DNA from 3 places in the Shewanella seohaensis genome. Region 3 is predicted to be linked to each of the others. Evidence: predicted binding sites of a transcription regulator. Region 3 holds the regulator's gene; each other region holds the start of a gene.
What was found. The regulator MetJ, encoded in region 3, represses methionine synthesis genes. The targets are predictions, from matches to a motif close to TAGACGTCTAGACGTCTA.
Positions count from the first base shown of each region.

Region 1: metK (methionine adenosyltransferase) is a predicted target of MetJ. The motif match lies at 7,255-7,272, and genes of this name have one in related genera.
Region 2: metH (methionine synthase) is a predicted target of MetJ. The motif match lies at 3,970-3,987, and genes of this name have one in related genera.

Region 1 covers NZ_JAKILE010000005.1:210,446-220,648, reverse strand. The annotation lists gene L2713_RS08085 (dicarboxylate/amino acid:cation symporter) at 1-460, shown strand, start outside; gene L2713_RS08080 (META domain-containing protein) at 516-932, opposite strand; gene L2713_RS08075 (hypothetical protein) at 1,003-1,257, shown strand; gene L2713_RS08070 (GGDEF domain-containing protein) at 1,273-2,286, opposite strand; gene L2713_RS08065 (GNAT family N-acetyltransferase) at 2,460-3,008, shown strand; gene L2713_RS08060 (EAL domain-containing protein) at 3,126-5,141, shown strand; gene L2713_RS08055 (hypothetical protein) at 5,134-5,475, shown strand; gene L2713_RS08050 (hypothetical protein) at 5,482-5,931, opposite strand; gene metK (methionine adenosyltransferase) at 6,061-7,212, opposite strand; gene tkt (transketolase) at 7,692-9,686, shown strand; gene epd (erythrose-4-phosphate dehydrogenase) at 9,815-10,203, shown strand, end outside.
Region 2 covers NZ_JAKILE010000005.1:112,274-122,476, forward strand. The annotation lists gene cobT (nicotinate-nucleotide--dimethylbenzimidazole phosphoribosyltransferase) at 1-284, opposite strand, end outside; gene L2713_RS07685 (FecCD family ABC transporter permease) at 573-1,721, opposite strand; gene L2713_RS07690 (ABC transporter ATP-binding protein) at 1,718-2,683, opposite strand; cobalamin riboswitch at 2,817-2,975, opposite strand; gene L2713_RS07695 (histidine phosphatase family protein) at 3,156-3,878, opposite strand; gene metH (methionine synthase) at 4,089-7,823, shown strand; gene L2713_RS07705 (hypothetical protein) at 8,451-10,203, opposite strand, start outside.
Region 3 covers NZ_JAKILE010000003.1:205,762-215,964, reverse strand. The annotation lists gene phsA (thiosulfate reductase PhsA) at 1-665, shown strand, start outside; gene L2713_RS04790 (4Fe-4S dicluster domain-containing protein) at 678-1,244, shown strand; gene nrfD (NrfD/PsrC family molybdoenzyme membrane anchor subunit) at 1,247-2,191, shown strand; gene L2713_RS04780 (sulfite exporter TauE/SafE family protein) at 2,316-3,059, opposite strand; gene metJ (met regulon transcriptional regulator MetJ) at 3,161-3,475, opposite strand; gene metB (cystathionine gamma-synthase) at 3,698-4,861, shown strand; gene L2713_RS04765 (bifunctional aspartate kinase/homoserine dehydrogenase II) at 4,873-7,266, shown strand; gene metF (methylenetetrahydrofolate reductase) at 7,570-8,463, shown strand; gene L2713_RS04755 (methyl-accepting chemotaxis protein) at 8,531-10,203, opposite strand, start outside.

The DNA.
Region 1 (10,203 bases), on a different contig from region 3:
ATATCTCGGGGTCAATAAGAAGATCTCTAGTTTTGTGTTGCCCTTAGGGACCACCATCAATATGGATGGTACGGCCTTGTATCAAGGCGTGACCGCGCTGTTTGTGGCGCAGGCCTTTGGTATTGATTTAACTTGGGTCGACTATCTAACGATTATTTTAACCGCGACCTTAGCCTCAATCGGCACCGCGGGGGTGCCGGGCGCAGGCTTAGTGATGTTGACCTTAGTGCTTTCGACCGTTGGCTTACCCTTAGAAGGCGTGGCCTTGATTGCGGGGATTGACCGTATTCTCGATATGGCACGTACTGTGGTAAACGTTTCTGGTGACTTAGTGGCAACGACTGTGATTGCTAAGTCGGAAGATGAGTTGGATGTTGAACATTACAATGCCGACATGGTGCAGAGCGCTATGATTGCCGAGCAAAATGCCGCGAGTGAAAACGCCGCGACGAAAAGTTGATTCATTGAATAATAAAAAACCGCCAACTAGGCGGTTTTTTATTATCGAAGCGAGCTTATTTAAGCTGGCTTAGGACGAGGACGGGCTTATCATCGCTGCTAAGCAGAGTTAAACGACCTTGCACTAACTTGGCCTTAGCGACTAACGGCAGGGCTTGCATCACTTTATGCTCCTGCTGCATCAGCGCATCGACGCAGGCCTTCATCGTGCTGCCGCCAGGAATGATTTTTAGCTCCTGCCCCTGCTGGCTATATTGGCCAAAGAAGTTGTTGCAGCTGTTATTGCCAGAGAGTTTACCTTCATCGGCAAAGGTGATTTGCGCTGGGCTGTAATCCACAGAGGGTTGCCCTTGAACGGCTTCAATATGCCAGCTTCCCTGTAATGGCACTGTGTCCTGATTGGCAACGTCTGTGCTCTGACATGCGGTTAAACCAAAAAGTAATGCGCTTAATAGAAATGTTTGTTTTAACATTGTCTCAGTTCCTTTTTCCGTATTCATGGCCATAGTGTACAAGTTTAGCGGGAGATAAAAAGAGGTTTATATGATAGATACCATTAAAAGCACTATGAATTTATTGAAGTTTTTACATTGGTTAGGTGTTTTGATGTTAGTTTGTGGACTTGGGATCTATATGTTGACCCAATGGAGTCTAGAAATCAGCGGTATGTTATTGATCTCAAGTCTCATAGGTTTAGGGTTGGTGCTGATGTCTCCCTATCCCGTGGTGCTCTTTATCCAATGGGCGAAGCGTCAGGATGAGCTGACTAAAAACGAATTGCCTAAGCATAAAGACTAATTGCCTGTATAGAGACTAGAGCTCGGCCGAGTCGGCGGCGGGATTATCGTACAGCTTGGCATCGAACTTGAGCGCTTGATTCGCTGGCGTTGGTTCAGGCTCGGGCTGCATGGATTTGAGTTTGCTGCGCGCGTCCTCCATCATGGGCGCTAACTTGGCCGTCGATTCGGGGGTAAAAAAGCTGTAACTGGCATCGAGCTTGAGATGGTGATTTTGCTGCTCTAATTGTTTTTCGACCCGCTTCATAATGTGCAATATATCGCGCTCACTATCGACAAAGGCTAACACCACAAACTGGGTTGCGCTGAAATGGGCGGCCACATCGGCGGTGCGAATGGTATCTTGGACTAAATTGCCCAGCAGCCTGTGGTGTTTCTCTTCTAAGCTGTTTTCTGAGGTGTTTGCCTCAATCAACTCGAAAAAAAGAATTCCCGCGTGGGCGCCAAAACGGCGGCCGAGATTGAGCTGCCTTGGTGCCATCATCATAAAGCCATAATGGTTGAGCATGCCGGTTTCTTGATCGCGCATCGACAGAGATTCGATTCGATGGTTTTGACATAGCAGGGACAATTCCTGCTGCAGCAGAATTTGAAAGGGCTCCAGCATGGCGCTGTTGTTTAAGGGATCTACCATGTGGGGATTTAACACGCACAGCGAGCCAAATTGACTGCCGTCGGGCCAAGCGATAGGGCGGGAGAGAATATGTTGAATACCATCAAAATCCCGTGGCAATTCATCGAGCATAAAACGGCCGAGATTAAGATAATCCCCTTCCGCAGGGCTATGTTTAAGTTGTTCAAACAGGGGGAAGTCGCTCGCAAACAAAGTGCCTGAGGTAAACAGCGGTGTTTCGCTCACCGAACTGACAATCACTTCAAACCCAGACTGAGTCATTTGCAGCACAAACACGCTGGTGGCGCTGTAGTAGCTTTTAATCAACTCACATTGGTGCATCCAGCGACCGAGATTGACTTGCTGGTGATCGCTATCGAGTAGGCTGACATTGGGGTTGATGGTTTCGGGCAACATGGTGGCGCCTAATGGGCAAAAAATATGCCTTAAGTTTGGAAAACAACAGGATAATTTGCAAATCAATGGGCTAAAAAAACACCATTTTTTGTGCATCTATTATTGGGATGATTGGTGACTCCTGTATACTGGCGCGCCGCCAACCAGATTACTCGCCAAATTGAGTGAAGATAATGACAGTGAATATACGTCCAGCTACGACGCAAGATATTGATTCCTTAGTTGTATTAGAAAGGACTTTCCTCAACGATGAACTGGCGTCTTCGGCGATGGGGTTGGAGGGGCAAGCATTCGGCCGTAATGAGCTGACCGAATTAGTCACTCGGCATTGGGTGGTAGTGGCCGAAGATAAAGGGCGAATTATCGGTTATGTGATTGCCGGGCGCTGGGCGTTTTTCACCACTTGGCCTATGTACCGCACACTCCTCAACCGCTTGGCTAAGGCCGAGTGGGATGGCCCTAGATTAACGCAGCAGAACAGTTGCCAATATGGCCCGATTTGGATTGATCAACATTACCGAGGTCAGGGAGTTTTTGCGGCCTTAGTGAAGGGGATTTTTCAGCAAATTGCCCCTCATTTTGCTTATGCGGTGACCTTTATCGCGGAGGACAACGAGCGTTCCTTTGCCGCCCACACCCAAAAGGCTGCAATGCAAGTGGCTGATTTTTTTACGGTTTCAGCAAGAGATTACTATTTAATGGTGGCTCGTACTCAAGCCTAGTGAACACTCATGTTTACACTTGTTCTTGCCTGGAAACTCAGTATTTAACCCATATCGTTATGAGGAATACTGAGTATCGACTATGGTTAGTGCATACCAATCTATAAAAATAGCGCTATGAAGTTTGAGCTACGCCAATTTCTCGATAGAAGTTTTCTTATCTCGATACGTGAATCCTTTATCGCGTTACTGCCTTTTATTTTAATTAATTCGTTTCTCTCGCTGATTATTGCATTACTCGACATCGGTATGCCGACTTGGCAGGGCACTGCATTTCATCAGAGTATTAGTTTCTTTTCGGTACAACTTTCCAAGATTTTTCCGCTGCTGGCATTAATTTCCCTGTCCTTCCATTTTGCTAAATATTTGCAGCAGTCGGCGATTGTGGTGTGTTCTTTGTCGCTGAGTCTTTTGCTCGCTATTAATGCCCAAGATACGGGCAACGTATTTAATCTCGATTATGTGCGTGCCATTTTAGCGGATCCGCGTATGGCGATTTTGCCGATTATTTCGGCCTATTTATTACGATTTTTGACTGCTTGGAAAGGGCTAAAGTTTATTAAGGCAAAGGCACTTAGTCGTTACTTAAAGCTACACTTAAACTTATTCTTCCCGTTAGTGCTCGGCTTTATTGGCTTGTTCGCCATTGTTGCTGAAGCCTCTATCTTTTTAGAATGGTTGTTTGCCCCCTTGATTGAATCACTGCATCAGGCGAGCCTAGGCGTACAACTATTTATGCGGATTTTGATCACCCACGTGCTTTGGTGTTTTGGGGTGCATGGCGATAATGCCTATCTGCTGCTGATTGGTGTCGATAATGGCTTAATGGAATTGGTGCCGCACCTGACTGCGAGCCAGTTTATGGACTTGTTTATTCTCTATGGTGGCAGTGGCGCGACGCTATCCTTGATCATTGCCATTTTTATCGGTGCTAAAGACAGTGCCACTCGGCATATTGCTAAAATTGCCACACCCTTTGCGATTTTTAACATCAATGAGATCCTGATTTACGGTCTCCCCATTATCTTTAATCCACGTTTATTAGTGCCGTTTATTCTGTCGCCGCTGATTAATTTTATCCTAGCTTACAGTGCCATAAATGTTGGGATCTTAAGCTTTGAGGGGCACAGCTTTCCTTGGATCACGCCGCCACTGCTAAACGCTTACATTGCCAGCGGCCATATCAGCGCGGTGTTGTTCCAAGTGTTATTAATCGGACTTGGAGTATTGGTTTATCTTCCCTTTGTGCGGCGTTTCTCCTTGATGTCTGAGCACTATGAGTTTGATAGCGAGTTAATCAAACGCGTGCAGTTTCAAGCGGATATTGACCGTATGACCGAGCAGCATTACTCACAGCAGCAGTCAGAATCACTGAAAGCTGAATTAAACCTCGAGAAGACCATTAAAGAAGTCTTGGCAGGGGAGTTACAGCTGCATTATCAGCCAAAAATTGCCCTCAGCAGTGACCATGTGGTGGGGTTTGAGGCGCTTATACGATTGAAGGATGAACATGGTAACTTGAAGGGACCTTACTTTATTGATGCCTTTCAGCGTGCAGGTTATTCCCATATCATTGACCGCTTTGTGATTAATACGGTTGCAGAGGATCTGGCCCGCTGGGAATTAGAAGGCTTTTTGCCTAAAGTGAGCATCAATATCGACCCAAACAATATTACCGATCCCCAGTTGCTGGCGACGCTGCACGAAAGATTAGGCAGTGTTGCCAACCGAGTCGAAATTGAGATGTTAGAATCGGCCTTTATGTTGGATTTGAATCGCATCGATAGCAGCATGCGTCAGCTTAAGCAGCATGGCTTTAGCTTCTTCTTAGATGACTTCGGTACGGGGTTCTCTAGCTTAAGTCTGCTGAGTCGGATCAATGTGGATGGTATTAAGCTAGACCGTAGTATTCTGGCCAATACCAGTGAGCCAAAAGGGCGGACCTTGTATCTGCAAATCTGTAAGCTTTGTAATAGCTTAGGTTTTAGTTTGATTGCCGAAGGGGTTGAAACCACCACAGAGGCCGAGTTTGTTAAAGCGGCGGGTGTGGGTTATGTGCAGGGCTGGTTATACGCTAAGGCGATGCCAGGCCCCGAGGCCAAAGCCTTCTGGTTGGAGAGAAATAGTGACTGATAACTTAGTCAGTACCCTGCTGATGACATACGCCAATGCGAACTTGTCGGCTTGGGATAATTTGCGCGTCTTGCTATCCGAGTGTGCGTTGCAGCAATGTGAAGCCCGTGGATTTGAAGTCGATTGCGACGACAGTCGCCCCCATTATTGGCTGCAGATTGAAGATTGTTGGCTCGATTGTGGCAGAACCAATGCCTACAGCGCGGCTATCGTCCGTTTAGCGCCTGAGGCCGTTAAGGGCGCAAGGATAATCAGCGTGCAAGACTGTGCACTGTTATCCGCCGCGCAGATCAACCTCTTGTGTATGCAAAACGCCCATTTTGACCATTGTTAATCCAGATTACAGGATTAACCATTTCCCCATCGGGTAATTTCCTTGATAGCCAAAAGGAAGCCGTCCCTGCAAGTACCAGGTTAGACGTTCTTGTGTGAAGTCGCATAGCGTGACTTCGGCTAACAATAAGGTGGCTAAGGTATCGGCATCATCTGCGACTAGCGCGCAAATCTCAGCAACGGGCATTATTTTCCACGTTTCCAGATAGGCGGTTTTCGCGATTTGAGCGACGATTTCGCTAGAGACTTGTGGCTTTAATCTGTCGGCTTGTTGATGGTCGCTAACACATAAGCTTTCATAGGGTTCAGTGTAGGGCGGTTCGAAAAAACGGTCGGGATCCCTTTCAAGGCAAGTGGCTATGTCTTCTAAGCTGCCTAAGGTGTTGGCCATGGGCTCGTGATGGCCCACATTGGTCGCCCAAGAACAGGATTGGAGTTGTGCGATTAACGGCTTCATTGAGTCTCTGACTTTTGCCTAGAGTGAAAGCCATCTTGCTGAGAGTAATGGAGTTAGGCAATACATCCTAAGCATAAAAAAACCGCCCTTAGGCGGTTTTTTTGTGCGAAAGCGTGAGCTTAATGCAGATTATAGACCTGCATCGGCACGCAGTGCGTCAGCTTTATCCGTCGCTTCCCATGGGAACTCGTTACGGCCAAAGTGACCATAAGCGGCGGTAGCTTGATAGATTGGGCGAGCTAGGTTCAACATTTCGGTCAGGCCGTATGGGCGCAGGTCGAAGTGTTGACGGACTAACTTGATTAAGACTTCTTCAGACACTTTACCAGTACCGAAGGTCTCAACGCTGATAGAAGTAGGTTCAGCCACACCGATAGCGTAAGACACTTGGATCTCACAACGGTCAGCCAGACCCGCAGCTACGATGTTTTTCGCTACGTAACGGGCAGCATAGGCCGCACTACGGTCAACTTTTGATGGGTCTTTACCAGAGAAAGCACCACCACCGTGACGCGCCATACCACCGTAGGTATCTACGATGATCTTACGACCGGTTAAACCACAGTCACCCATTGGACCACCGATAACGAAACGGCCAGTTGGGTTGATGAAGTATTTAGTGTCCTTGTTCAGCCATTGTGCTGGCAGAACTGGCTTGATGATGGTTTCCATCACGCCTTCGATCAGATCCGCTTGGGCGATGTCAGGGCTGTGCTGGGTAGACAATACGATCGCATCGATACCAACAATCTTGTTGTCTTCGTAAGCGAAGGTGACTTGGCTTTTCGCATCTGGGCGTAACCATGGCAGAGTGCCATCTTTACGTACTTCAGATTGACGCTTCACTAATGCGTGGGCATAAGTGATAGGCGCTGGCATCAGAATGTCGGTTTCGTTGCTGGCATAACCAAACATTAAACCTTGGTCGCCGGCACCTTGTTCTTTTGGATCGGCACGGTCGACACCTTGGTTGATGTCTGGAGACTGTTTACCAATCGCATTTAATACTGCGCAAGAATCGGCATCGAAGCCCATATCTGAATGGACATAACCAATTTCACGAACCGTTTTACGGGTCAGCTCTTCAATATCAACCCAGGCAGAGGTGGTCACTTCGCCACCTACTAATACCATGCCAGTTTTGACATATGTTTCGCACGCAACACGTGCTTTAGGATCTTGGGCCAGAATCGCATCTAGCACAGCATCAGAAATCTGATCTGCAATCTTATCGGGATGACCTTCTGAGACCGACTCAGAAGTAAACAAGTGCTTTGCCATAGTAGGAAAATCTCGTCGTTAGCAATCAAACGTGTAGAAGCATCTACATCTAGACGGCCATTTTAGTGGAATTTCCCTTGGTTGACACCCCCTAAACTAAATATTTGTGTGTAAAGTGAGGTAAGCCCCAAATCGGGCTGAGTTTGTGGCGCTGGAGTTTCTGCTCTAACTCAATGAATTGATAGTGGTATATGGTTTTTGCCTTGGATGAGTAGGGCAAGTTATCGCTGAGCTAAGCTCAAACCAAGGTTGTAGCCTGATTACTATGGGACTCAATGTGACAAAGGATATAACATATTTGAATTATTGTATTACAAATATATTTAATGTGTTTTAAGATGAATTAGCCTAAACCTTCAAAGGTGTAATCCACCAGACTGGACAGTGGAATGCAATTTTCGTTTGCGTCGCTTCGCTATGTAGGGGAAAATATGCATCCAAATTGCCCGCTAGACCCCACAAATTAAGCAGGAGAGAGCATGTCTTCCCGTAAAGTACTCGCCAACGCAATCCGTGCGTTAAGTATGGATGCAGTTCAAAAAGCAAACTCAGGCCACCCTGGCGCCCCAATGGGCATGGCAGATATTGCTGAAGTGCTGTGGAATGATTTCCTTAAGCACAATCCGAACAATCCGAAATGGGTAGATAGAGATCGTTTTATCCTCTCTAACGGTCACGGATCTATGCTGATCTACTCTTTATTACACCTGACTGGCTACGACCTGCCTATCGATGAACTGAAGCAATTCCGTCAGTTACATTCAAAAACTCCGGGTCACCCAGAATACGGTTACACCCCAGGTGTTGAAACCACCACTGGCCCATTAGGGGCGGGGATCAGCAACGCTGTGGGTATGGCGATTGCAGAAAAAACCTTAGCGGCACAGTTTAACCGTGAAGGTCACGAGATTGTTGACCACTACACATACTGCTTCCTCGGCGATGGTTGCTTGATGGAAGGTATTTCCCACGAAGCTTGTTCTCTGGCTGGCACTTTAGGCCTAGGCAAACTGATCGCATTTTGGGATGACAACGGCATCTCTATCGACGGTCATGTTGAAGGCTGGTTTACCGATGACACGCCAAAACGTTTCGAATCATACGGCTGGCATGTGATTGCTAACGTTGATGGTCACGATAGCGATGCGATTCGCGCGGCTATCGAAGCGGCAAAAGCGGTGACCGACAAGCCAACCATGATCTGCTGCAAAACCATTATCGGTTTTGGTTCACCAAACAAATCTGGTAGCCACGATTGCCACGGCGCACCATTAGGTGATGCGGAAATCGCAGCAGCACGTGAATTCTTAGGCTGGCCACATGCGCCATTCGACATCCCTGCCGACGTATACGCAGGTTGGGATGCTAAAGAAGCCGGTAACGCCCGTGAAGCAGCATGGAACGACAAGTTTGCCGCTTACGCGAAAGCTTACCCAGAACTGGCTGCCGAATACGAGCGCCGTGTTCTGAAAGGTGAATTACCTGCAGATTTCGAAGCCAAAGCACAAGCCTTTATCCAAGAATGCCAAGCGAAAGGCGAAGGCATTGCGAGCCGTAAAGCGTCACAAAACGCGATTGCAGCCTTCGGTGCAGTTCTGCCTGAACTGTTAGGCGGTAGTGCTGACTTAGCGGGTTCTAACCTGACCCTGTGGGCAGGTTCTAAAGGTATTCAAGAAGATCCAGCGGGTAACTACGTGTACTACGGTGTGCGTGAGTTCGGTATGAGCGGCATCATGAACGGTGTGTCACTCCACGGTGGTTTCATCAACTACGGCGCGACTTTCATGATGTTCATGGAATACGCACGTAACGCAGTACGTATGTCTGCGCTGATGGGCATTCAAAACATCTTCGTTTATACCCATGACTCTATCGGTCAAGGTGAAGATGGTCCAACTCACCAACCAGTTGAGCAATTAGCTAACCTGCGTATGACGCCAAACATGGCGGTATGGCGTCCATGTGACGCGGCTGAAACCGCAGTGGCTTGGAAAGCGGCTATCGAACGTCGTCATGCTCCAACATCGCTAGTATTCAGCCGTCAAAACCTGAAGGCTCAAGCACGTACTGCTGAGCAATTAGCGAATGTGGCAAAAGGCGCTTACGTACTGCAAGACTGTGCAGGTACGCCTGAGTACATCCTGATTGCGACCGGTAGTGAAGTCCAATTAGCGGTAGAAGCGGCTGCAGCGCTGACCGAACAAGGCAAACAAGTTCGCGTTGTTTCTATGCCATCAAACACTGAGTTTGATAAGCAAGATGCTGCTTACAAAGAATCTGTACTGCCAAAAGCTGTGACTAAGCGTATCGCTATCGAAGCGGCCCATACTGACTTCTGGTACAAGTATGTTGGTTTCGAAGGCACTGTTGTAGGCATGACCACTTTTGGTGAGTCTGCGCCAGGCAACGTGCTGCTGAAGCACTTCGGTTTCACCGTTGAAAATGTGCTGAATGCTGCAAAATCACTAGGCTAATCGCTTAGGTGATGAGATTACCGACAAAAGGTTAAACTTTTGAAAGGTTAATCTGTATAATGCGGCCTGCAATCGTTTGCAGGCCGTTTTTGTATATGCAGTATTGTTAAGAGGAAATAAAGACCTCAATGATCCGAGTCGCAATCAATGGTTATGGTCGTATTGGCCGCTCAATCCTTCGCGCTTTATATGAGTCCGGAAAACGTCAGCAAATACAAATTGTCGCAATCAATGAGTTGGCTAAGCCCGAAGCCATCATTCATCTGACCCAGTACGACACTACCCACGGTCGGTTTCAGCCCAGAGTCAAATTAGTCGATGATCAGATGCTGATCGGCGATGACGTCATCAAAATTCTCCATGAACCGGATCCTGCTAAGTTGCCTTGGCACGAAATGGACATCGACATCGTCTATGAAGCGACTGGCGCCATCTTAGATCGCAACAGTTGTGAGGCCCATATCCACGCAGGCGCCAAACAGGTCTTAATCAGTCACCCTTCTTCTGCCGATGTTGA
Region 2 (10,203 bases), on a different contig from region 3:
GCGCCGCCATGGGCAAAATTTTGCACCATTTGCCGCGTGACTTCGCTCGGGGCTATCGACACGCCTTCGGCGGCAATCCCATGATCCCCAGCAAACACTAACATGGTTGGGTTAACTATCTGTAATTGCTGCGGCCCTTGAATGCGGGCAATTTGCAGCGCCAAAGGTTCTAACAACCCCAAAGCGCCCGGCGGCTTAGTCTTCAGATCGATCTTTTGTTGAATAAACTGATCCTGCGCTCGACTCGCAGGCTCGATTTGAAATAACAGGGCAGATTGAGACATTCACGCTCCAGTGGCAATTTAGGCTCCCTAAGTGGAGCCGCTACTCATAACTTATTGGCTAATACGCTCGCGACTATTCATTTACAACGATTCGTTCGCAACAATTTGTTCGCAACGATTTGTTCGCAAGGATGCGTTCGCCACTACATTCTAGAACAACCACTACGACGCATTCGGCAGCGATTTGCTATACGCACTAAGTACGAATTTGGCTCATCCGAGTTGGGCAATTTCTCTTTCAACAATCACTTATCGAACAATTGCTTATCAACATCAGCATGCAAACAACTAGTTCGATAGCTTGCGCCGACGTAAAATCAGCAAAAAGAAGAAGCTACCAATCGCGGCGGTGATAATCCCTACGGGTAATTCCTGATTGCCAAGCAAACATCGGGCGAGCACATCAATCCACACCATAAACAGGCCGCCCACTAGCGCCGTCAATAAGATGGGCTGACGACCGGGGAATAACAAACGTACTGTGTGCGGGATCATCAAGCCGACAAAACCAATGCCGCCACAGGTCGCCACTAAAATGGCGGTGATAAGCGAGCAGAGCAGCAGCATATTGAGACGCAGCTTAGGCACATTCACCCCTAAGGTGTGGGCCGTTTCATCCCCCGCCTGCAACGCCATGATTTGGCGCTTCCAACCGAGAATAATCAAAAAGCTCACCAGCACCACTAAGGACGGCAGCACCAACAGCGACCAACTGGCCTTAGCAAAACTGCCTAGACTCCAAAACAATACCGATGCGGTAGCCTGCGGGCTGGCAAAGTACAGCAGTAAACTGGTTAACGCGCCAAACATAAAGGAGGTTGCCACGCCAGAGAGCAACATCCGCTCTACCTGGCTCTTAAGGCCTAACCCAGCTAACGCCAGCACGATTAACACCGACAGACTGGCACCAATAAAGGCGCCGAAGGGCAAGCTCAACCAGAGCAGCCCCGCAAAGCTGCCCGAACCGCTAAAAATCCCCGAACTGGCTATTGCGCCCGCATTGCCAAACAGGCCAGAACCTGTGAATAGCGTCAGCATGACCACGGCACCAAACGAAGCGCCAGAGCTAATGCCGAACAGATAAGGATCGGCAAGGGGGTTACGGGTCACGGTTTGCAGCACGCTCCCCGCCAAGGACAGCCCAGCCCCCGCCACAAAGGCGAGTAAAATCCGTGGCAGTCGCAGCTCCATCACAATCCGTTCGGTCATGCTGGCCGTGCTGACTTCGACATCACTGGCAAAAAGGTGATTGAATTTATTGATAAACACATGCAGCACATCTAAAAAGCTAATGTTTGCCGCGCCAAAACTCGCGGCAGCGATGGGGGTGAGCAGGGCAAAGCCCGCCAAGCCTAAAATCAGCCATTGCTGGCGGGTGAGCGGCGTAAAAATGTGGCTAAAAAAATTCATGGTCACCAATTTGAGAGTGTCTATCATGGCGTGGGTTCAACGCTATGCTTGTGCAAGGCCGCGCTTGGTGCCCCGGAGGTATGACAGGTGCAGGCCATAGGAGGTAACGCTTGAGCCGAAACTGCATGGGAGTCACTCGCCGCGTCCGCAGTATCGCTCTTAGGCTTTTGATAACCATAAAAGTAATTAATCAAGGGGTTACCATGCTGTGGATGGGGCATGACTTGGGCGCAAACCCCAAACACTTCGGCGATACGTTCTTCGGTTAAGACCTCAGTCGGCGTGCCCATGGCACTCACCTGCCCCTTGTCCAGCAGCAGTAAGCTATCACACAGGGCGCTGGCCAAGTTGAGATCGTGAATAGAGGTAACCACACTGATCCCAAGGCTTCGCACTAGCTCTAAGATTTGAATTTGATAGCGGATATCGAGGTGGTTTGTCGGCTCATCTAAAATCAATAACTGCGGCTGCTGCACTATGGCGCGGGCGATCAGGGCGCGCTGTTTCTCACCGCCCGATAATCGATCGTATTGCTGATGCACTTTATGGCTCAGGCCGACCTTGTCCAGCGCCTTGGCAATCTTGTCACTGTCTTCGCTGGAATGGCTATCAAACATCCCCTTATGGGGCGTGAGTCCCATGGCAACCAATTGCTCTGTGGTCATATCGAAATATTGCGGCGTATCCTGCTGCACCACCGCCACTTTACAGGCAAACGCCTTGGGCGACAGCTCGCTAATGTCCTGCGAAAACAGGCTGATATGCCCTTTAGCAGGGCGAATAAAGCGGTATAAACAGCGCAGCAAACTGGATTTACCCGCGCCATTGGGGCCAATCAGCCCGAGCATTTCCCCCTTCTGCAGGGCAAAGCTTATCTCCGAGAGAATGGTTTTTCCCTCAATCGCCCAGCTCAATTGGCTCACTTGAAGTGCCATATTAGCGGAAGTCGCAGCGGGCGCTAAGGGCGCAAGACTCGATGTGGAAGGCATCACTAACGATTGCTCCCACATGGATATTGATTGGTGTTATTTGTGCCTGCCGCCGCTTGGGCCAACAGGGCGAAACTCATTAATATCATCTTCTGCTCCCTCGAGTTACCCGCTCGAGAACTAAGGCTGCACGCAGCGAAAACAGAAATAGGCAGGTATCCTGACTCGTAGGTAAGAAGCAAAACGCTTCGACTACTCACAGTTGCGGGTACAGTTCGGGCTACTGACGGGCAGCTCCCCGATTCCCTATTATGTTTGGGTTATCCGGCGCGCTTAAATACTGTTGCCTTTAAGCAATAGTACTCAATCGCACAAAATTCCTAACACCTATTTCTGCGACCTTTGAACTTAACGTACTGGGTTCGTTATCTGGCTCAAACGTCAGGGAAAAGCATTATCCTATATCTTGCTCATTAGGCAATGCTGTTTAAATCAGAAAATTTTCATCATACCCATGGCAGATGCGTTCAAGCTACTCACAGTGGCCCGAGGGCCAGTCCAACCGCCAGTATCTTTTACCTTGCTCATCCTCGAGGACATTAATCGTTACCACCGCCGCCACGGGTAAGGCTAGCTGACTGTAAAAACCTAAGGTTTTCACCGCCCCAAGCGCCCTTGACATCAAGTGGCGAATAACCCCGCCGTGGGTCACCACCCAGATATTGGCCGCGGGTGCATTGGCATTAAACTCCCCGTGGGCCTGTTCATCATCCATCGCCAGCAGGGCAAACTCTTTATCGAGGATCTGTGCTATCGCACCATCGATACGGGCTTCGAAACTTGCCATGGCTTCACCATTGGGCGGCGTCACCTCCCAGGGATTCTGCCAATAGGCCGCCATCCGCTCGCCATCGCGTTGATATAAGTCATCAAGCAGGCAACCATCCCAATCGCCGAAGGCTATTTCCTGTAACTCCTCCAGCAGGTTGACCTTCAGCGGCAAAGGCGCGGGCGCATCTAAACTCCTACCCACGGACGCACTCGAATGCAGCTCAGCCGCAAAGGCCTTGGCAAACTCGGCGCAGCGCCTTGAGGTCGAGCTATAAATGCCGTGGCACACAGTCGCCTGCGCCTCCACCGCCGCCGACATCTGCCGCCAGCCTTTGTCGCTCAGTGGCACATCCACTCGGCCCCGTAAAATCGCCCCGCCCTCGCATTCTCCATGGCGTAACAGTAATAACCTGAGCTGCTTCATCTGATCTTTCCTTTTATCGTTTTTATCTGGGTTATCTCGCCTATGCTATACCAACTTTAGCCTTGCCCTGACAATCCGATGTCGCGTATTATGGACGTCTATACGTATAAATGTCCAAAACATAACGAACGACATTCAATAATTAAATGCAATTTGTCACCCGATTGCGTACTTTGGACTCAACTTAGCTGTAGTAAAGGTAATCATTTTATGGCGATATCTCTCCATCGAGCCAGCCAAACACTGGCAGACATTCGCAACCAGTTGTCAAAGCGCATTCTGATTTTAGACGGCGCCATGGGCACTATGATCCAAGGCTACAAGCTGGAAGAAGCCGATTACCGTGGCGAGCGTTTCAAGGATTGGCATACCGACGTTAAGGGCAATAACGATCTTTTAGTACTCACGCAGCCGCACATCATCAAACAAATTCACACCGACTACCTATTAGCCGGTGCCGATATTATTGAAACCAACACCTTTAACGCCACCACTATCGCCATGGCCGACTACGACATGCAGTCGCTGTCCGCCGAAATTAACCGTGAAGGTGCGCGCCTCGCCCGTGAGGCCTGTGATGAAATCGAAAAGGCCACGGGGAAACCCCGTTATGTTGCCGGTGTGTTAGGGCCCACTAACCGTACTTGCTCTATCAGTCCCGATGTTAACGATCCCGGATATCGCAATATCCACTTCGATGAGTTAGTGACCGCTTACTGCGAATCGACCCGCGCCTTAATTGAGGGTGGCGCCGATATCATTATGGTCGAGACCATCTTCGATACCTTAAACGCTAAGGCCGCCTTATTTGCCATCGAAACCGTGTTCGATGAACTCTTTGGGCCAAATTCGCCAGCACGTTTGCCCGTGATGATCTCAGGCACTATTACCGATGCCTCGGGCCGAACCCTGACCGGACAAACCACCGAAGCCTTTTATAACTCCCTTCGCCATATCAAGCCCTTATCCATCGGCCTTAACTGCGCCCTCGGCCCTAAGGAGCTGCGCCCCTACGTCGAAGAACTGTCACGCATCGCCGAATGTTATGTCTCGGCGCACCCTAACGCGGGTCTGCCAAACGAGTTTGGCGGTTACGATGAAACCCCAGAAGATATGGCGAGCGTTATCCAAGAATGGGCCCGTGAAGGCATGCTCAACATTATCGGCGGCTGCTGTGGTAGCACGCCCGAGCATATTAAGGTCATTCGCGAAGCCGTGGAGCCGTTTGCGCCACGGGTATTACCCGAGATCCCCGTCGCCTGCCGTTTATCCGGTTTGGAACCGCTCACTATCGATGCCCAAACCCTATTTGTGAACGTGGGTGAACGTACCAACGTCACCGGCTCAGCTAAGTTTTTAAAGCTGATCAAAGAAGGCAAGTTCGAACAGGCGCTCGATGTCGCCCGTGAACAGGTAGAAAGCGGCGCGCAGATCATCGACATCAACATGGACGAAGGCATGCTCGATGGTGTGGAGGTGATGCATAAGTTTTTAAATCTTATCGCCTCTGAGCCGGATATCAGCCGTGTGCCGATTATGATCGACTCCTCTAAGTGGGAAGTGATTGAAGCAGGCCTCAAATGTATTCAAGGCAAGGGAATCGTCAACTCTATCTCCTTGAAGGAAGGCGAAGAGAAGTTTATCGAGCAGGCAACCCTAGTGAAACGCTACGGCGCCGCGGCGATTATTATGGCGTTCGACGAGCAAGGTCAGGCCGACACTAAGGCGCGTAAAGTCGAGATCTGTACCCGCGCCTACCGCGTGCTGGTCGATAAGGTCGGCTTTCCGCCCGAAGACATTATCTTCGACCCGAATATCTTCGCCATTGCCACGGGTATCGATGAGCACGATAACTATGCCGTCGATTTTATTGATGCCATTAAAGAAATTAAGGCCACCCTGCCCCACGCGATGATTTCGGGCGGTGTGTCGAACGTATCGTTCTCCTTCCGCGGTAACAACCCAGTGCGTGAGGCGATTCATGCGGTGTTCCTGTACCACGCGATTAAAGTCGGCATGGACATGGGTATCGTCAACGCGGGCCAGTTAGCGATTTACGATGATATCGACCCCGAGCTTAAGGATAAGGTCGAGAACGTCGTGCTCAACCTGCCTTGCCCAGTTGAAGGCTCAAACAATACCGAACAATTGCTTGAGATTGCTGAAAAATTCCGTGGCGATGGCTCAAGTGCCGCCAAGAAGGAAGACTTAGAATGGCGCTCATGGCCAGTTAATCAACGTCTCGCCCATGCACTGGTCAAAGGCATCACCGAATTTATCGACGAAGATACTGAAGCGGCTCGTCAGCTCGCCTCCCGTCCGCTGGATGTGATTGAAGGCCCATTGATGGACGGTATGAATATCGTCGGCGATCTGTTTGGCTCGGGTAAAATGTTCCTGCCACAGGTGGTGAAGTCGGCGCGGGTGATGAAAAAGGCCGTGGCCTACCTCAATCCGTTTATTGAAAAGGAAAAAATCGAAGGCCAATCTAACGGCAGAATCTTGATGGTCACGGTTAAGGGCGATGTGCACGATATCGGCAAGAATATTGTCGGCGTGGTGCTCGCCTGTAACGGCTTTGAGGTGTTCGATTTAGGCGTGATGGTGTCGGTGGAGCGCATTCTCGAGGCCGTGAAAGAGCACAATATCGACATTATCGGAATGTCTGGGCTTATCACCCCAAGCCTCGATGAGATGGTGCACAATGTGAAAACCTTCCACCGTGAAGGCCTCACCATTCCAGCGATTATCGGCGGCGCCACCTGCTCGAAAATCCATACCGCGGTGAAGATTGCGCCCCATTATCCCCATGGCGCGATTTACATTGCCGACGCCTCGCGCGCCGTGCCTATGGTCAGTAAGCTAGTCAGCAATGAAACTCGCCAAGCCACTATCGATGAGACCTACGCCGAATACGAAGAGATGCGCGTTAAGCGTTTATCGCAAACCAAGCGTAAAGAAATTGTCTCGCTGGAAGCCGCCCGCGAAAATCGCTGCCAGCACGACTGGGCAAACTACACCCCGTTCAAGCCCAATGTGCTGGGTCGCCAAGTATTTGAAGACTATCCATTAACTGATTTAGTCGACCGTATCGACTGGACGCCGTTTTTCCGCGCGTGGGAGCTGCACGGCCATTACCCTGAGATCTTAACCGACAAGGTAGTGGGGGTTGAGGCGCAGAAACTGTTCGCCGATGGTCAGGCGATGCTTAAAAAAATCATCGATGAAAAATGGCTTACCGCCAAGGGCGTGATTGGGCTATTCCCCGCCAATACCGTCGGCTTCGATGATATTGAGCTCTATACCGACGAGACTCGCACCGAAGTCGAAATGACCACCCATCACCTGCGGATGCAGCTTGAGCGTGTGGGTAACGATAACTTCTGTCTGGCCGACTTTGTGGCGCCCAAAGACAGCGGCGTTGCCGACTATATGGGTGGCTTTGCCGTGACCGCAGGCCATGGTATCGATGAGCATATCGCCCGCTTTGAGGCCAACCACGATGACTACAATGCCATTATGCTCAAGTGTTTAGCCGACCGTTTAGCCGAAGCCTTTGCCGAGCGGATGCACGAGCGCGTGCGTAAGGAATTCTGGGGTTATGCCGCCGATGAGCAGCTCGATAACGAAGCCTTAATTCGTGAGAAATACAAAGGCATTCGCCCCGCACCGGGTTACCCCGCTTGCCCGGATCACACCGAAAAAGGCCTGTTGTGGGAACTGTTAAAGCCGAATGAAACCATCGACTTAAACATTACCGAAAGTTACGCCATGTTCCCCACCGCCGCAGTATCCGGCTGGTACTTTGCCCACCCAAAATCCCGCTACTTCGGCGTGACCAATATTGGTCGCGATCAGGTGGAGGATTACGCGAAGCGTAAGGGGATGACTGTTGCAGAGACGGAGAAGTGGCTAGCGCCAGTGCTTGACTATGATCCTGAATAATCAGGATCGAGCTTACGCTAACGCGGTTTGAAAAGCTGATTCAAACTTCGTTTGAATTTTTAAATCAAAGTCGTGGGGCTTCACCCCACACCCTACGTTGCTGGTTCGTTTTCCATTGCGAACTAGCAACCATATCGCTGCAAGGTAATGTGCAACTCATTGCCTGCCGCAGGCTTTCGCACTGTTACCCCAGTGACACGCCGTGCATACATCCCTGTAGGCTCTACTAAAACATCCGTGTTTTAGAAGGTCACTGGTGCAACAGTGCCCTATCTGGTGTACCCATCAGTTGCAGCATATATTTTGTGAGCTAATTAATTAAAATATTAACCACATAAAAGACAGGCTTCGTGCTTATTCGAAAATCGCTAACGCTTCCGATGGTACATCCTCATGACGTTAAACAGAGAGTCCGATAGCTAACTCGGCATCCATGCGTCGCTCACGCGATCAGTAATTTCGCAAGAGTATAGGTGAAATTCTATACATTAGAGTACAGTTTTAGTATTGAAAGAGTTATGCGTATTATATCTCTCGCCATATTTAAGGCAAAAACAAAACATAGCTGAAGTTGACTACCGCACTATTGAAGATGAAAATACATTTTATCGAATAAAAACTTCAAAACTAAATAGAAAACAATGCTGTTTGGTAAACAATTTTTTTACTCGAGTCATTCAAATCTGGTCGATGTTTTATACACAATGGAAATCCGGTATCAATTTGCTCCCAACATCTTGACGCTCCAGAAGTTAACGTTTTTTTATGAACTAAATATGTTTCCGAATTTTTATCAACACAAATTACAAAATTCCTAGAATCTCTAGCATGTATTGAACTAACTTTAACAACTGTAAATCCATTGTTTACGGCTTTACTATCATTCACAAAGCAATCTAATAACTCATGCCAATAATCACTATCAAAAAAATTACCATCAATTTTAAGACGATACAACGTTCCAATTACACTCTTAAATTTATAACAAAAATCTGAATCTGCAACCATTTGTGTCATAACTTGATGAGCATGGGCTGATACAAATTTAGTAACACTTGACGCAAATTTAGAATCTTTAAAGTAATTATAAAAGCAATACTGTGCAAGTTCGCTTGTAAGTTTACGGAATTCAACACAAGACTTATTTTTATAACCATACTCTCTAAAAATAATGGAAAAAATCTCCATACTTTTAGTTAGCTTTTGTTTACAATCATCACCTCCCAAATGAACTTTATTCTCAACACTACGCTTAAATGCTGCAGCACGAAAAAGAAGTAACATCTCTCGATACCTGTGAGAACCAATATCTTCAGTCCTATCAAAAATAACTTCATACTCTCCTAAGTATAGCAAAGAAATAAAATACCCATATATAACATCATTTGAAAATCTTGCTGAAGAGATTTCTAGTTCAGCATAACGACCTTCAATTAACTGCTCATATAACTTCAATGCATTCGGCGTCTCATTTTGAGAACCATATAATTTAGCCAACTGCAGCATAACTACTGGGTTTTTGAACAATACGATTGAACGTTCATATGCTTTTACCGCACCGGGGTAATCACTAACCATTTGAAAAACACGACCACGCTGGAAGAAGAAAAATGCATTTTTATCAATTTCATTAAAACGATCAAGCGAGCTAAATATATCTGCAGCATTTTCTATTGAAATATTCTTACTCGCACATAACGAGTTAACTTTTTTAGAGACTATTTTTAACTCAGGACTGATATCATCTGGTATATAATTAGCATCAAACCTATCAATATTAAGCCCTTCCTGCTCTTTACTTATTTGAGAAATCTCCATATTTCGACGTCTTACTTTTTCATTCAACTGCGTCCTAACCTCTAAATTCCTTGGATTTAGAACCAATAACTCTCGGATGGAGTCACTTAAACTATATACCTCATCAGATTTACTTTTATAAATTAATGTTGTTGCAGTTAATTCTTTAATTGATTCAGCCAATTCATCAGAAGTCAACTCAAGAAAGCTAGATAAATCCCTCCTAGATAAAGCCCCTCCAGCAAGTAGAGACTCTAAAATCCTTATCGAATCATGTGACAACTTATCAATTAAATTATCATATGAAAATTTTACAATTTCACTTTTAGTATGTGAAATAGAATCTGGGACTGAGTACCCCTTGCCAATCAAATCTATAGACAATCTTATTGCCAATGGATTGTTGTTTGAATTTTTCACTAAAGTATTAATATCATCTTTATGGCTGTGTGTTATCCCTCTCTTGAGCATGTACTCTCTAGCCAAATTAAAGCATAACCCATCTGTCAAACCAGGTAGAGGCATATTTGATGAATCATAAACAGTAACTCTACTTGTTACTATTACTTTCCAATTTCGTGGT
Region 3 (10,203 bases):
AAACCCTGCAACTGCTGCAGGTGAATCGCGATACCGCACTGCTGCGCCGCATCAAGGATGAAGGTTTTGTTAGCTTCGGTAAGCCCATCATGCTGCGCGAACCTAAGATGGTGGCCGAGTTTACTAAGGCTTACGCCAATGCCAAACCCGTGGATGAAGACGGTACCTACGGCAGTTTACTCAGCTTTAAAACCCCAAGCGGCAAGATTGAATTGACCTCCGCCAAGGTCGAAGCCATGGCGCCAGGACGCGGTGTCATTAAATTCCGCGAAGTGCATTTGAAGAAAGCCGACGAGCTGTACTTTATCCAAGGCAAGGTCGCCGTGCATACCAATGGCGCGACTCACAATATCCCTATGCTGGCTAACCTGATGTCGGATAACGCCATTTGGGTGCATCCCGTCACGGCGGGCAAGTTAGGGATCAGCAATGGCGACCCGATTCGGTTAACCAGCAGCGTGGGTAGCGAAGAAGGCCACGCCTTAGTCACCCCGGGCATTCGCCCCGATACCGTGTTTGCCTATATGGGCTTTGGCTCTAAAAACAAAGAGTTGGTTAGAGCGACTGGTAAAGGTATCCACTGCGGAAACTTACTGCCCCATCAAACAGCCCCTGTGTGTGGCATGAATATTCATACGACAGGCGTCACGCTGGCAAAACGCTAATTGGAGGCTCAAATGACGAAAAGATATGTGATGGTGCACGATGAGAACAAGTGCATCGGCTGCCAAGCCTGTAACGTGGCCTGCCGCAGTGAAAACGGTGTCCCCGAGGGCGTGACTCGCTTACAAGTGCGCGTAGAGGGCCCCTTCGGCGAGATGCCACACCTGCACTTTAAGTACCACAGGGTATCGTGCCAGCAGTGTGAAGATGCGCCTTGTGTGAAGGTATGCCCAACGGGCGCGGCCTATGTGGGCGAGGATGGGATTGTCTCCATCCATGGCGATAAGTGTGTGGGTTGTATGTACTGCGTGGCGGCGTGTCCCTACAAGGTACGTTTTATGAACCCAGAAACCAAAGTGGCTGACAAGTGTAACTTCTGTAAGGACACGCGTTTGGCCCGTGGTGAAGAGCCTGCCTGTGTGACTGTGTGTCCGACCGATGCTTTAGTCTTTGGCGATGCCAACGATCCACTGAGTGAGGTGGCTATGCTACTCAACACTAAGATCACTTACCAAGATAAGACCCATTTAGGCACTCAGCCTAGGGTATATCGCGTTCCTACCAAAAGAGGGGGGATTTGATTATGAACAATACTTGGGGCGATATGGCGCAATATGATCCCGTCACTTGGCATTGGATCATCGCCGTGTATCTGTTTATGGCGGGTTTATCCGCCGGAAGTTTGCTGATTGGCATTGGCCTGCGTTGGTTTAATAAGGAGCAAGCGCAGGGGGAGACGAGTATTCTCAAGGCCGCGGCGATTATTGGTCCAGTGGCCATTTGTCTAGGCTTGGCATGTTTAGTGTTTGATTTAACGAAGCCTTTCCACTTCTGGCTGATTTTAATCAACTATAACTTCCAGTCCGTAATGGCGATTGGGGTGTTAGCACTACTGGCTTACTCCCCCTTGGCATTTGCCTACGCGATTCTTGTGTTGCGTGATGAACTGCCAAAGTGGGGCTTAGGTTTCCTCGTGCCTATCGCTAAGCTGCTGATGCCCTTTAGAAAGTTGATTGAAGTACTGCTGTTTATCCTCGCCATTGGCGTGGGGGCTTACACTGGCTTCTTAATTTCGGCTATGAATGCCTATCCGATGTTGAACACTGCGGTATTGCCAGCGCTGTTTTTAGTCTCTGGTTTATCGGCGGGCGCGGCGGCTAATGCGGTGCTGGCGCTGGTGATGTTCAAGACCGATAGCCACGACAAGACCTTAGCCAAAATGCATGGCTTAGAGCTGCCAGTGATGGCAATCGAAATCATGTTCCTGTTTATGTTGTTCTGCGCCTTGTACTTTAAGGGCGGAGCGGCGGCTGCGGCGCTGGCATCACTCACCTCTGGCGTGTGGGCGAGCGTATTTTGGATTGGCGTGGTCGGGATTGGTTTTGGTATTCCGCTGTTGTTTATGCTGCTTCCCACCGCGACTCGCCACACTAAGGGCGCGATGATCATGGTGGCCTGCGCCAGCTTAACCGGCGTGTTAGCACTGAGACACTTTATTGTGTATGCGGGACAAAGCTATCTAAGTTAGAGTGCTGGTTAACGGCAATATCGATGGGATACATCACTTATCCCTGCAAGCAAAAAGCACCGATTAACGGTGCTTTTTTATGGCTGCGATTAGCAGGATTTTATTGCGGTAATTATTGCGGTAATTATTGCGGCAATAGCTCAATCACAGATTTCACCGTAAGCACTAAGGCACTGATAGCGCAGAGGGCTAAGGTTGCCATCTTGGTCTTATGTTTATCCACATTCCCCACCAGTTTGCCCGCCACTAAATAGCCTAAAAACACTGAGGGCAGCAGCATGAGTGATAACCACAAATGCTTGATTTCGAGTAGGCCCGTCACCCCAAGAATGACCAGGGCTATGGTCGAGCTGAAGATAAAGAAGGCCGACAGTGCGGCGCGAAATTTGGAGGCATCCTTACCCGCCAACAAAATCGCCATCGGTGGGCCACCAATGGCGGCAATATTACCAAAGATCCCCGAGACTACGCCCGCGCCAAACAGGGTTGCCTTATTCACGGGAAGAGTCAATTTATACAGGCTCAGCACCACGGCGACTGCCACAATGCCAGCAATCGCCAGACCAAGAATCGGCTGCGGCGCAAACAGCAGCAGGCTGGCACCGATAAAACCTCCGGGCACTCGACCGATAAGCGCGTATTGCAAGCCATTGAATTCTAAATGGCCGCGTTCACGCAGTAGGGTGAGTAGGGCGATGGAAAAACCCATCACAATCACAGGTGCGGGCACTAATTCGGGGTCGACAATATACAGCAACGGGCTCGCCACCACGGCAAGACCAAAGCCAATCAGACTCTGGGTGAGGGCACCTAAAAACACAATCACAGACGCAATGGCGAGCGTTTGTGGATCTATCAAGGAGAACATAGGATTCCATCAAAACAAAATAGGGATCGTTACTCTAACCCATCAGGCAAGATGAGCATTAACGATCCCTAATGATAAGTAGGATATTGGACGCTTAAGCGTTACTCCATATCTTCCCACTCGATCCCCATTTCGTCCATCAACCGTTTCGCTTCGGCGGGAATGCTGTCTGGGCTATCTTTCGACAGATCGGCATCATCAGGCAGAGGCTGGCCGGTGTAGGCATGCAAAAATGCTTCACACAAGAGTTCGCTATTGGTGGCGTGGCGCAGGTTGTTCACCTGACGACGGGTACGTTCATCCGTGAGGACTTTTAGCACTTTGAGCGGAATAGACACAGTAATTTTCTTTACTTGTTCATTCTTCTTGCCATGTTCAGCATAGGGGCTGATGTATTCCCCATTCCATTCAGTCATTGACTCACCTGTTATAACGCTAAATTCGGGGCAGATTTTAAACCCTTACAGATAACAGTCAAATTATTGCTACTATTTCTTAGTGATTGCAAACAGATTTCTTTATGTTTAGACGTCTAAACGTCTTAACGCCTATTGACGATGCCACTGGGCTTAGGTACATTTAGACGTCCAGACATCTCTTTGCGAACTTAGGAGTTCCCGATGACCGCAGGCAAATTAGTGACCGAACGTCAATTAGCCACATTAGCAGTGCGTCAGGGTATCGAAAGCGATACTCAGTATGGCGCGGTGGTGCCGCCAATTTACCTGTCGACTAATTACGCCTTCGATGGTCATAAAAATCCTCGCGAATTTGATTACAGCCGTTCCGGCAATCCCACCCGCAGCATCTTAGGTGATGCCTTAGCTAAGCTGGAAAAGGGCGCAACCGGTGTGGTGACTTGCACTGGCATGGCAGCCATTACTCTAGTCACTACCTTGCTCGGCCCCGATGACTTGCTGGTGGTGCCCCACGATTGTTACGGCGGTTCTTACCGTTTATTCACTAACTTGGCTAAAAAGGGCCAATTTAAACTGCTGGTGGTCGATCAAACCGATGCCCAAGCGCTCGAGCAAGCGATTGCCCAGCAACCTAAGATGGTGTGGATTGAAACCCCATCAAACCCTCTGCTGCGAGTCGTCGATATCGAAGCTATCGCCAAGGCAAGCCACGCTGTAGGTGCTTTAGTGGTGGTGGACAATACTTTCCTCTCGCCCATTTTGCAGCAACCGCTGTTACTCGGTGCCGATATCGTTATCCACTCCACCACTAAGTACATCAATGGTCACAGCGATGTGGTGGGCGGCGCGGTGATCGCCAAAGATCCTCAACTCGGTGAGACCTTACATTGGTGGTCAAACACCTTAGGCTTAACTGGGTCTGCCTTCGACAGTTATCAAACCCTGCGCGGTCTGCGTACCTTGGCCGTGCGCATTCGCGAGCATCAAAGCAATGCCCAGCGTATTCTGGACGTGCTGACGAGCAGCGCTGTAGTGAGCAAAGTGTATTACCCAGGCCTTGCGGATCACCCCGGTCATGCCATTGCCGCCAAGCAGCAAAAAGGCTTTGGCGCTATGCTGAGTTTTGAGCTTAAGGGCGGCGAGGCCGAAGTGGTCGCCTTTTTAGATGCCTTAAGTTTATTTAGCGTGGCCGAGAGCTTAGGTGGCGTTGAGAGTCTCGTGGCCGTGCCCGCGACTATGACCCACAGGGCGATGGAGCCCCAAGCGCGTTATGAAGCTGGCATTAAAGACACCCTATTACGTTTGTCGGTTGGTATTGAAGATGCCGAAGACTTAGTTGCAGATATTCAAGCAGGATTGGCCGCCGTTGCGGCTTGTCAGTAGAGGAATTCGAGATGGCACGTTGTCACTTACATAAATTTGGTGGTTCCAGCTTAGCCGATGCCGATTGTTATCGCCGAGTCGCCCATATTCTGTTAACCCATGGTCATAGTGATGATCTGGTGGTGGTGTCTGCCGCGGGTAAAACCACTAACTTTTTATATAAATTATTGTCCCTGCGCGATAGCAACCAATTATGGCAAGAAGAGTTACAGGTTCTTATCAGCTATCAACAAGGTTTGATTGAGCAGCTGTTATCTAATGAGCAAGCGCGGGATCTACGTGAGCGTTTAACCACGGATAAAGCTCAGTTAATCAGTCTATTATCTTTAGATTCCCGCAACGATTACCAAATTAGCCATGTGGTGAGCTTTGGTGAGCGTTGGTCGGCGCGCTTAATGGCGGCGCTGCTGCGCGAATCGGGTGTGGCCGCAAGTCATGTGGATGCCTGTTCGATTCTTGTGGCCGACGAGGCCGCCGTACCGCAAATTCGTGTGCAAGAATCCCGCGCCAAAGTGCAAGCCTTACTGGCCGCGCATCCTAACGAGCGTTTAGTGATCACAGGTTTTATCTGTGCCAACGAGCGTGGCGATACCTTGCTATTGGGTCGCAATGGCTCTGACTTTAGCGCCAGCTTAATTGCTAGCCTTGCCGACATTGAGCGCGTAACCATTTGGACTGACGTTGAAGGGGTATTTAACGCCGATCCGAATAAGATCAACGATGCGAAATTACTCAAGAGCATGTCCCTCGCTGAAGCCGACCGCTTGGCGCGTCTAGGTTCGCCAGTATTACATTCACGCACTTTGCAGCCGCTGTTTAACACCGAGGTGAGCCTAGCCGTACGTTCAAGCTACGCCTCCCATACCGACTTTACCCTGATTGCGCCCCACAGTTCCTCGGCGAGTGCGCCTGTGGTGACTAACCTGAATGCCGTGGTGTTATTTGGCTTTAAGATCGCGGGCGATGTGGCCAGTCTGCTTGAGCAATTAGTCGAAGCAGGATTAACGCCACTGGCCCATTGGGTATCGGCGCATCAACGACTCGAGCTCGCTTATACCGCTGAAAACCAAAAACAAGTACAAAAGTTATTGGATGCGCAGGCCGAAGCCCTCGGCATTAAAGATCTGCAAATTAATACCGAACTCGGTTTAGTGGCGCTTGTGAGTGCCGATGCCGAGCATTATCGCCGCAGCTTTGCCCGTTTACTGAGCCGTGACGCTAAGCCCTTGTTCAGTGGTGACTTAAGTTTGGTGACCTTAGTGCCACAGTCGCAGGTTAATCTGCTGACGCAAAAAGTGCATCGCCGCTGCGCCGGTCCACGTAAACGCATTGGCGTATTGCTGCTGGGTGTTGGCAATATTGGCGAGGCGTGGGTGAAGCTATTTAAGTCAGTTTCTCCCTCGTTAAATCAAGAGCTTGAAGCGCGTGTCGAGCTTGTCGGTTTGGTGAGTTCCAGCAAAGCCCTGATCAAGTCTACGGCTGTGGATTTGGAAAACTGGCAGCAGGAATTCGATGCCGAGGCAACACCTTGGCAATATGAACATTTATTCGAACAATTAGAACAACTTAACTGCGACGAACTGATTGCATTAGACATCAGCGCCAGCGCCAGTTTGACTCTACAATACCCAGAGTTTTTCGAGCGTGGCATCCATATGGTCAGCGCGAACAAGCTTGCGGGTTCTGGCCCGCTGCCGTTCTATCGCGAGCTGAAGGAACAACTCGGTTATCGCCGTCTATTCTGGCGTTATAACGCCAGCTGCGGTGCGGGCTTACCTATTCAGCACGCCTTAAACGATTTGCGTAACAGTGGAGATACGGTTGAGGCCGTCGGCGGGATTTTCTCTGGTACCCTGTGTTGGTTATTCGAGAAATACGATACCAGCAAACCCTTCTCGGAATTAGTGGTTGAAGCACGTGGCCTAGGGATTACCGAACCCGATCCCCGCGACGATCTCTCTGGGCGCGACATGCAGCGCAAGCTACTGATTTTGGCCCGTGAAATCGGTCTGGAAATCGAGCTTGAGGATATTGAGCTGCGCTCCCTAGTGCCGGCTCATTTAGCGGATATTCCACTGGAGCAATTCCTTGCCCGTATCGCTGAGCTGGATGATGAATTGCAGCAACAATACGGTGCGGCGGCGGAGCAAAACAAAGTGCTGAGATATGTCGCCTCCTTGGACAATAGCGGCGCGGCCCTGAAAGCTGAGGTGGGATTACAGTGGATTGATGCGAATCATCCCTACGCTAACCTGACGCCTGGGGACAATGTGTTTGTGATCCGCTCTGCTTTCTACCAAGGTAATCCGCTGATTATCCGTGGGCCGGGTGCGGGGCGTGAGGTAACTGCCGCAGCGGTGCAATCGGATCTGACGCAGATCTGTCGCGATCTGCTGCAAGAGTAGTCATAAACCCAGACACTTGAAGAACTTAGCCCCCGTATCTTCAAGCTGATTCGGGCAATATTCATAGACGTAAAGGACTCATTCGAGTCCTTTTTTTATTGGCGAAGATCAGGACTAAAATCAAGGTGGTCAACGAGGGATAAGAAAATGCCAAAAAGGGGGATTTTTTGGCTTGACTTAACGGCCAGTTTCTCTAGTATATGGACATATAGACGTCCAAACGTCCATATGGATTAAATTACTGCATTTATAAGTCGTACCAGCGCGATGGAGCGTCGCACTTGGGCGGTTGAGGAAATACACATGGCTTTTCATCACGCACAACATTCACATTCGCTAAACCAAAGTTTGTCTGAACTTAATGGCGATATTAATGTTTCTTTTGAGTTTTTCCCGCCATCAACCCCCGAAATGGAACAGATCCTGTGGAACTCTATCCGCCGTTTAGAGCCGCTGAATCCTAAGTTTGTTTCAGTGACCTATGGTGCCAACTCGGGCGTGCGTGACCGTACCCACGGCGTGATTGAACGTATTCAAAAAGAAACCAATCTGGTTGCCGCGCCGCATTTAACCTTAGTGGATGCCAGCGACGAAGAATTGTTAGATCTGGCGAAGCATTACTGGAAATCGGGGATCCGCGACATAGTGGCACTGCGTGGCGATTTACCAGCGGGCAGCCCGAAACCGACTCGCTTTGCGGCGGATTTAGTGCGCTTACTGCGCTCAGTGGCCGACTTTGATATTTCGGTTGCCGCTTACCCAGAAGTGCATCCAGATGCGGCTAATGCTCAGGCCGATTTGATTAACCTCAAGCGTAAAATCGATGCCGGTGCGAGCCGTGCTATTACCCAGTTTTTCTTCGATGTTGAATCTTACCTGCGTTTTCGCGACCGCTGCGTTGCGGCGGGAATTGATGTCGAAATCGTCCCCGGCATTTTGCCTGTGACTAACTTTACCCAGTTAAAACGTTTCGCGGGTATGACCAATGTAAGCCTGCCGAGCTGGTTGCATAAGCAGTTCGATGGCCTAGAGAATGATGCGGGCACGCGTCAGCTGGTGGGGGCTAACGTGGCGATTGATATGGTTAAAGTGTTATCCCGTGAAGGTGTTAAAGATTTTCACTTCTACACCCTTAACCGCGCAGAGCTGACCTATGCGATTTGCCATACCTTAGGGGTTCGCCCAAAGGCGGTATAACGCAGTAAACATCCATAAAAAAACGCCGCTATTTAGCGGCGTTTTGTTTTTGGCTAGTGACTAATTCCTAAATCTTAAATTGGGAGAGCAGAGTCGTTAAGCGCATTGAAAGCTGCGCGAGTTCATCCCCCGCCCGCGCGGTTTGCACGGCACTTTCGGTCGCATTGGTCGCAATATCATTAATATTATTGACGTTTTTATTAATTTCCGCCGAAACGGCGCACTGCTCATTGGCGGCGCTGGCGATTTGAATGTTCATTTGGCTGATGGTCGATACGGCTTGGGTAATGGCCTCGAGGGCAGAACCTGCCTCATGCACCAGTGATACACAACTCTGTGTGGTGGCCGTGCTGGTATTCATGCTGCTAACTGTGGCCTTGGCACTCTGTTGCAACGCCTCAATCATCTGCTGAATTTCTGTGGTTGAAGCCTGAGTTCGGCTGGCGAGGGTGCGTACCTCATCTGCCACTACGGCAAAGCCACGGCCTTGCTCTCCGGCGCGGGCGGCCTCAATCGCGGCATTGAGGGCGAGTAAATTGGTCTGATCGGCAATATTGCGGATCACCACTAATACCGAATCAATTTGCGTGGTATTGCGCTCGAGTTCGTTAATGGCATTGGCGGCTTGGGCAATCTCATCAGCGAGCAAGCTAATGGTCGATATGACTTTTTCGACTAATTGTTTACCCTGCTCGGTAGACTCGCTGGCATGGGTTGCAGCATCGGCGGCGTCGGTGGCATTGTGGGCGACCTCTTGCACTGTTGCCGCCATTTCGTTCATCGCGGTGGCAACCTGTTCGGTTTCGAGGTGTTGCCGATTCGCCATTTGCTGGGTTTCACGGGTGATGGCGGACATTTCCTCGGCCGATGTCGCGAGCAAACTGGTCGAGTCTGATACTTGGACCACTGTGGCGTGGATTTTCTCAGCGAAGCGGTTAAAGGCCTGAGCAAGTTGGGCCATTTCATCCTTGCTCTTCACTTCGATACGACGGGTTAGATCGCCTTCACCTTCGGCAATATCGTTGAGTGCGTCAGTGGTTTCGGCAATTGGGCGGGTAATACTCTTAGCAATAAACCACGCGATTGCTGTACCGATTAATAAGGCAATGATTCCTATCATGATGAGTTTTAAACGAATATCGGACATAGCTTGCTCTGAATGACTTCTGTCCAGCGCAATATCTAACACCCCGAAGGTTTTGCCCGAATAGTCCTGTATTCCATGGCGGTAGAGTGCAAAGCTCTTGCCATTTAAATCTATGGTGCGGATAACTTCGTCGCCTTGCATAACGCTCTTAAGTTCGCTGGCGGCGCTGGTGTCTGTGGTAAACGTGCCACCGAAGGGGACAAAGCCGCCATCTTTTGGAAGCAGGAGACTGATCTCGGCCTGATAAGCATTTTTAAAATGATCGAAGAAGGTTTGGCCAAAGGACATGCCAAACTCCACTGAGCCCATGTGCTGCCCTTCGTAATTCATCGGGACTAGCCCACGGATCCCTAAGCCTTCCACGCCATATTCTAAGCCGCTAAGCGGTTGTTTTTGCGTGTTAGTTTCGACAATGGTTTTACGGATCGCGGTGAGGTCGTCGCCATATTTCTCTGGGCGGTGCAGGCGTAAAAACGAAGTGGCTGGCGGGGTGTGGAACTGGAACTGTTGCACGGCAAAATCTTGTTTAAGGCGAGTAAATAGCGGCAGTGTGCGTTGCAGTAATTCATCACGGTCGCGTGCGGCAAAGCTGC